DNA from 2 places in the Pseudoalteromonas sp. MB47 genome. Region 1 is predicted to be linked to the other one. Evidence: predicted binding sites of a transcription regulator. Region 1 holds the regulator's gene; the other holds the start of a gene.
What was found. Region 1 encodes NrdR, which represses ribonucleotide reductase genes. Its sites were predicted from a motif close to AAACACNANATNTNGTGTTT; they were not measured.
Positions count from the first base shown of each region.

Region 2: a site for NrdR is predicted at 1,272-1,291, ahead of nrdA (class 1a ribonucleoside-diphosphate reductase subunit alpha). Genes of this name have one in related genera too.

Region 1 covers NZ_VFBD01000003.1:21,885-25,313, forward strand. The annotation lists gene ribD (bifunctional diaminohydroxyphosphoribosylaminopyrimidine deaminase/5-amino-6-(5-phosphoribosylamino)uracil reductase RibD) at 2-1,141, opposite strand; gene nrdR (transcriptional regulator NrdR) at 1,144-1,593, opposite strand; gene glyA (serine hydroxymethyltransferase) at 1,700-2,956, opposite strand; gene IMPJCBKJ_RS00410 (hypothetical protein) at 3,317-3,429, shown strand, end outside.
Region 2 covers NZ_VFBD01000020.1:221,285-224,713, reverse strand. The annotation lists gene nrdA (class 1a ribonucleoside-diphosphate reductase subunit alpha) at 1-1,168, opposite strand, end outside; gene IMPJCBKJ_RS10620 (HAD-IA family hydrolase) at 1,561-2,235, opposite strand; gene ubiG (bifunctional 2-polyprenyl-6-hydroxyphenol methylase/3-demethylubiquinol 3-O-methyltransferase UbiG) at 2,235-2,945, opposite strand; gene gyrA (DNA topoisomerase (ATP-hydrolyzing) subunit A) at 3,122-3,429, shown strand, end outside.

The DNA of each region.
Region 1 (3,429 bases):
GCTACTCTTTATTTTCAATTTTTGAGGCTTGCTTTGCTTTTGTCGCTGTTAAGCGAATATCGTCGCCAATCATCACTGTGTCAGTAAAGGTCAGTTCAGTGATATCACTCATCATGGTGACTTCTGCAAAGTTTAGTAAGCTTTTGCCCATATCACCTACTAACTTAGGGGCAATATAAACAATATATTCGTCAATTAAATCTTGCTCGGCAAACACCCCAGCAAGGGTTGCCCCCGCTTCGAGCCAAATATGATTAAATTGTAGTTCAGCAAGACGCTTTAAAACCGCCGATAAATCAACTTTATTGTTAACTGCTGGCACCACTTCGTGTTTAACAAAGTGAGGCCACTTGGTGTGATTATCAAGCGAAGTGGTAAAAATTATTACCGGGCTCTCGATGCTGAATAACGCAAGCTCAGGCGTTAACCTGTTTTGTGAGTCAATAATGATTCGGGTTGGTTGGCGCAAAGGCAGCGAGGTTGGCATGGTAAATGGCAACTCATCAACACGGACATTGAGTTTTGCATTATCAGTAATAACGGTGTCTGCACCGGTTAAGATACCGCAGCTTTGCGCACGAAATGCTTGCACATCTTGGCGCGCTTGAGGGCCTGTTATCCATTTACTTTGACCGTTATTTAGCGCAGTTTTACCATCTAAACTACACGCCATTTTACAGGTTACATATGGCAACCCAGTTTCCATACGCTTTAAAAAGCCTTTGTTTAAGTTGCGCGCTTGTTGCTCAAGTAAGCCAGATGCCACACTAATACCAGCGTCAGCTAATATCTGCAGGCCGCGACCACTTACCGCAGGGTTTGGGTCAACCATAGCAGCAATCACCTTGCTTACACCCGCAGCTTTTAAACCTTCGGCACAAGGCGGAGTGCGTCCATAATGACTACAAGGCTCTAAAGTGACATAGGCAGTGGCGCCCTTTGCTTTATCGCCAGCTACAGCCAACGCATTCACTTCAGCATGGCCCTGCCCTGCGATTTGATGAAACCCTTCGCCGACTATTTCGTCATCTTTAACCAGTACACAGCCAACATTCGGGTTTGGCGTGGTAGTAAAACGGCCGTGTTTAGCAAGCTCAATGGCACGCGCCATGTAAACAGTATCAAGTTCTGTAAACGACATGATTAATCACCTAAACGAGCGATTTCTTCTCCAAACTCGCGAATGTCTTCAAATGAACGATAAACCGATGCAAAGCGCACATAGGCTACTTTGTCGAGTTTTTTCAACGACTCCATGATGCATTCGCCAATTAAATGGCTAGAGATTTCACGCTCACCGGTAGCACGAAGTTGAGATTTAATGATGTTAACGACTTCGTCGACCTGCTCAGTGCTCACTGGGCGTTTCTCTAAAGCGCGATGCAAGCCATTCAGTAACTTGTCTTCGTTAAATGGTTCGCGGCTACCGTCTTGCTTGATGACTCTTGGCATCACAAGTTCAGCGCCTTCAAAGGTGGTAAAGCGCTCATGGCATTCGTTACATTCACGTCGACGTCTCACTTGGTGACCACCGCCAACAAGTCGAGAATCAATTACTTTAGTATCTTTTGCGGTGCAAAAAGGGCAATGCATAGGGTTCTAGTTCCGTTTATAAAAAACAAAAAGGCCGCTTAGTAAGCGGCCTTTATGATAGCAAAAAACAACGCTATTGTTATCTTAATTACGGTTTAACCAGTAATTAAGCGTAAACTGGTAATTTTTTACAGATAGCTTTAACTTTCTCTTTTACTTCTGCTTGTACTGACTCATCGTTGATGTTGTCTAGTACGTCACAGATCCAGCCAGCAAGCTCTTTTGACTCAGCTTCTTTGAAACCACGGCGAGTAATAGCCGGAGAACCAATACGAAGACCAGACGTTACGAACGGTGAACGTGGGTCGTTTGGTACTGAGTTTTTATTTACAGTGATGTTAGCGTTACCCAGAGCAGCGTCAGCATCTTTACCTGTGATATCTTTATCGATTAGGTCTAGAAGGAATAAGTGGTTGTCTGTTTTACCAGAAACAACTTTGTAGCCACGCTCTTGCAGTACTTCAACCATAGCTTGAGCGTTCTTAACAACTTGTGCTTGGTACGCTTTGAATTCTGGTTGTAAAGCTTCTTTGAAAGCAACCGCTTTAGCAGCGATGATGTGGCATAAAGGACCACCTTGACCGCCAGGGAATACAGCGCTGTTTAGTTTTTTGTAGATCTCTTCATCACCACATGCAGAAACGATTAGACCGCCACGAGGACCCGCTAATGTTTTGTGAGTTGTTGTTGTAACAACGTGTGCGTGAGGGATTGGACTTGGGTATACACCCGCTGCGATAAGACCAGCAACGTGAGCCATATCTACGAATAAGTATGCGCCAACTTTATCAGCGATTTCACGGAATTTAGCCCAGTCAACAACGCCTGAGTATGCAGAGAAACCAGCGATGATCATTTTTGGCTTGTGCTCTAATGCAAGCGCTTCAACTTGAGCATAATCAATTTCACCTGTTTCGTCGTTTAGGCCGTATTGAATTGCATTGTACGTTTTACCAGAAAAGTTAACGTGTGAACCGTGAGTTAAGTGACCACCATGAGCTAAGCTCATACCTAGTACTGTATCGTGCGGCTGAAGAAGTGCTTGGAAAACAGCTGCGTTTGCTTGTGAGCCCGCATGCGGTTGAACGTTAGCGTAATCTGTGCCGAATAATTCGTTTGCACGGTCAATTGCTAATTGCTCAACAACATCAACATGCTCACAACCGCCATAGTAACGTTTGCCTGGGTAACCTTCAGCGTATTTGTTGGTAAGCTGAGAACCCTGCGCTTCAAGTACGCGTGGGCTACAATAGTTTTCAGACGCGATCAGTTCGATATGCTCTTCTTGACGAGCCGTCTCTTTAGTGATGGCTGCAAATAACTCTGGATCGAAATCCGAAATATTCATGCTACGTTCTAACATGGGGTCTCCTAAGGCAACGTGTATGGTGTTTTTTGAAGGCTGTATTGTACGCTTAAAACGCACTTTTGCCTATCTTGTAAAGATGAACATATTTAAACAGGGATTGAATTTATTTCACAGTGTTTTAATAATGATATTTTTTTATTGATACATAATAAAAATTTATAGATTTAAAATATTTCATAGATATTTAAAATGTTATTTCAACGAAAAACCGCCCGATTAAATTGCGTTTTTATAGGGACAAACTAAGCTTATAGGACTAGTCAATATCAAGGATGGTATAAGTACATGTTAGCTAAACCAATATACGAATTAGTCCCCTACGGATATTTTTTTCTTGGCATAAGCTGTATCGCATTGGCAAATAATTATGTGCCAACTCTCATCGGTGTAATCTTATTTTTATTAGGTGCTAATATTTGGCGGATGCGTTCAGAAGCCAGAAGAACCGATCATTCAAGCCAGCGTGT
Region 2 (3,429 bases), on a different contig from region 1:
TACGAATTGACTCGTCTTGCTCGTATTTGATGTATAGCTCATCAAACTTCGCTTGATCTTCAAAGAACGCATCGTATAGACCCGGTACATCTGATGGGCTAAATAATGTGATGTAATCGTCTTTGATTAAACGGCTATACATTAATTTGTTGAACTGCACACCGTAGTCAAGGTGACGTACACGGTTATCATCAACACCACGGTTGTTCTTAAGAACAAGTAGGTTTTCAACTTCTAAGTGCCAAAGTGGGTAGAACAACGTTGCTGCGCCGCCACGAACACCACCTTGTGAACAACTCTTAACCGCTGTTTGGAAGTGCTTATAAAACGGAATACAACCTGTATGGTACGCTTCGCCGTTACGAATAGGGCTACCAAGGGCACGGATGCGACCGGCATTAATACCAATACCTGCACGTTGCGAAACATATTTAACAATCGCAGACGATGTTGCATTAATAGAATCTAGGCTATCACCACATTCAATAAGTACACATGAGCTGAACTGACGTGTAGGGGTACGTACACCAGCCATGATAGGTGTAGGTAATGAAATTTTGAATGTAGATACTGCATCATAAAAACGCTTGATGTAATCAAGGCGTGTCTCTTTTGGATAATCAGAGAATAAGCTTGCAGCCACTAAGATATATAAAAACTGTGCACTTTCGTAGATTTCACCAGTTACACGGTTTTGAACTAAATACTTACCTTCAAGTTGCTTAACAGCAGCGTAGCTGAAGTTTAAGTCACGGTTGTGATCAATGTAAGCATCTAACTCGTCAATTTCTTGTTCGGTATAATCAACAAGTAGGTGTTGATCATAACGCTTGTCTTCAACTAATTTGGTGATGTGATCGTATAAGCGCGGCGGCTCAAATTGACCATATGCTTTTTTACGTAAATGGAATACAGCTAAGCGAGCAGCGAGGTATTGGTAATCAGGCGTATCTTTAGAGATCTGATCAGCTGCAGCTTTGATGATTGTTTCATGAATGTCATCGGTACGAATGCCGTCATAAAATTGAATGTGTGATTTTAATTCAACTTGTGAGACAGACACATTCTCTAGACCTTCTGCGGCCCAAGCGATCACGCGATGGATCTTATCTAGATCAAGTGACTCTTTACGGCCGTCACGTTTGCTTACAGATAGCTGTTGGTTCATAGTTTTGCCTGTATTCCTTGGGAAATTTTAGTTGTAAGACAAAGGTATTCTTTAATGTAATTATTATTATTCAACACCAAGATAAACTAATTGAATAACATTTAGCCACAATATCTGGTGTTGTTTAAATTGCAGATCACAAGATAGTGTGGTCTGAGTTGTTTTGCAAGGGATAGAATTGCCCCAATTTGTGGATAACTATTGGATAAGCGCATTGTGTTAGTAACCATTAACCTTTGAACATTCATAGACGACGAAATTTGTAGAAATCAACAAAAGATCCAGAAAATTTACCGTTTTGAAAAATAAATTTTGACTGATTTTTTTATCATCAATGAATGCTCAAAAGTAAATCAAATCACAACATATGGTGTTTCAGTTATCAAATAACACTATATATGGTTAAAACCATCAATCGGCGTTTGCCAATTAAAATCCGCTTGCCAGCCAAGTGCGGCATCTACACTGGGTATATAACCCCATAACGCTGTTGCGCTGTACATATTGGCCGCTTTTGCTGCTTGAATATCACGTTCAGCATCACCGATATATAAACAACGGCTCGGATCAACATCTAAGATCTCAGCAGTGTGTAATAGTGGATCCGGTGATGGTTTTGACACAGCTAATGTATCGCCACTCACAACTGCCTTTGCATCACGCAAAGAGGGAATAGCCTGCACTAAGGGCTCAGTTAAAAAGCCGGGCTTATTAGTCATAATGCCCCACTTAATATTGTTTTGCTCAAGTGCAATTAAAAGCTGTTCGATGCCGTTGAAGCATTTACTGTGCACAGCAATATCTTCGGCGTAATAGTCAAGAAGCTGCTGGCGCAAGGCGAGTTGTTCAAGTTCGGGCCATTTATCCCCAAACCCTACTTCTAATAATGCATTTGCACCGTTAGACGCAGCAGGGCGATAAACATGCTCAGCAACAGGCGCCACATTGGCGTCTGCTAACACGCGGTTTAATGCACCACCTAAGTCATCCGCGGTATCGAGTAGTGTGCCATCTAAATCAAAGATAAACGCATCAAAATCGATAGAGGGTGTTTGCACACCACTCATTAGGCTAGTTTCTCAAAGTGCAGGATGTAATTAACACTTACATCATCATTTAAGCTGTACTGCTTAGAAAACGGGTTATAGTGAAGACCGGTACTGGCGCGTACTTTTAATCCTGCTTCTTCTGCCCATGCAATAAGCTGCGCAGGTTTGATAAACTTTTTATGGTCATGCGTACCTTCAGGCACCATTTTTAAAAGCTTTTCAGCACCGACAATAGCAAACAAGTAGGCTTTTGGTGTTTTATTTAATGTTGAAAAGAACACATCAGCGCCCGGTTTAGCAAGGTCTGCTACAGCACGAATAATAGAAGCAGGGTCTGGAACATGCTCAAGCATTTCCATACAAGTCACTACATCAAAGCGAGCAGGGTGCTCAGCAGCGAATTGCTCTGCAGGTACTTTTATATAATCAACAGGTACGCCTGTTTCTAAACTATGTAACTTAGCAACGGTAAGTGGCTCTTGGCCCATATCGATACCGGTTACTTTAGCGCCCATACGCGCCATACTTTCACTTAAGATGCCGCCACCACAGCCAACATCTAAGGTTTCCTTATCAAATAAGCCGCCTACTTTATCAGCGACAAAATCCAAACGTAGAGGATTTATTTCATGAAGGGGTTTGAACTCTCCGTCGCGGTCCCACCAACGTTCTGCGATGGCTTCAAACTTTGCAATTTCTGCATTATCTACATTTTGATGCTCGGTCATAAAAAACTTCCTCGTTAATCTGAGGCCATTATATAGGGGGAAATTAATAAATCGCAAAGATTTAGCGCCTGTAAATCTAAATAAATTGTGATAGCATGGTCTGGAAATAATAACTAAAGCTCTTAAGACGGCGGTTTGCCTCTTAATGAGTCAATACTGAAGGAATGTGAAATCAAATGACTGATCTCGCCAATGAAATTCTGCCAGTCAATATTGAAGATGAATTAAAAAATTCCTACCTTGATTACGCGATGAGTGTAATCGTAGGACGTGCATTGCCAGACGTACGCGACGGCTTAAAGCCAGTTCACCGCCGCGTTTTATTCGCAATGAACGAACTCAATAATGATTGGAATAAACCTTACAAGAAATCAGCACGTGTTGTTGGTGATGTAATCGGTAAGTACCACCCACATGGCGACAGCGCGGTATATGACACCATCGTTCGTATGGCGCAGCCTTTCTCATTACGCTATATGCTTGT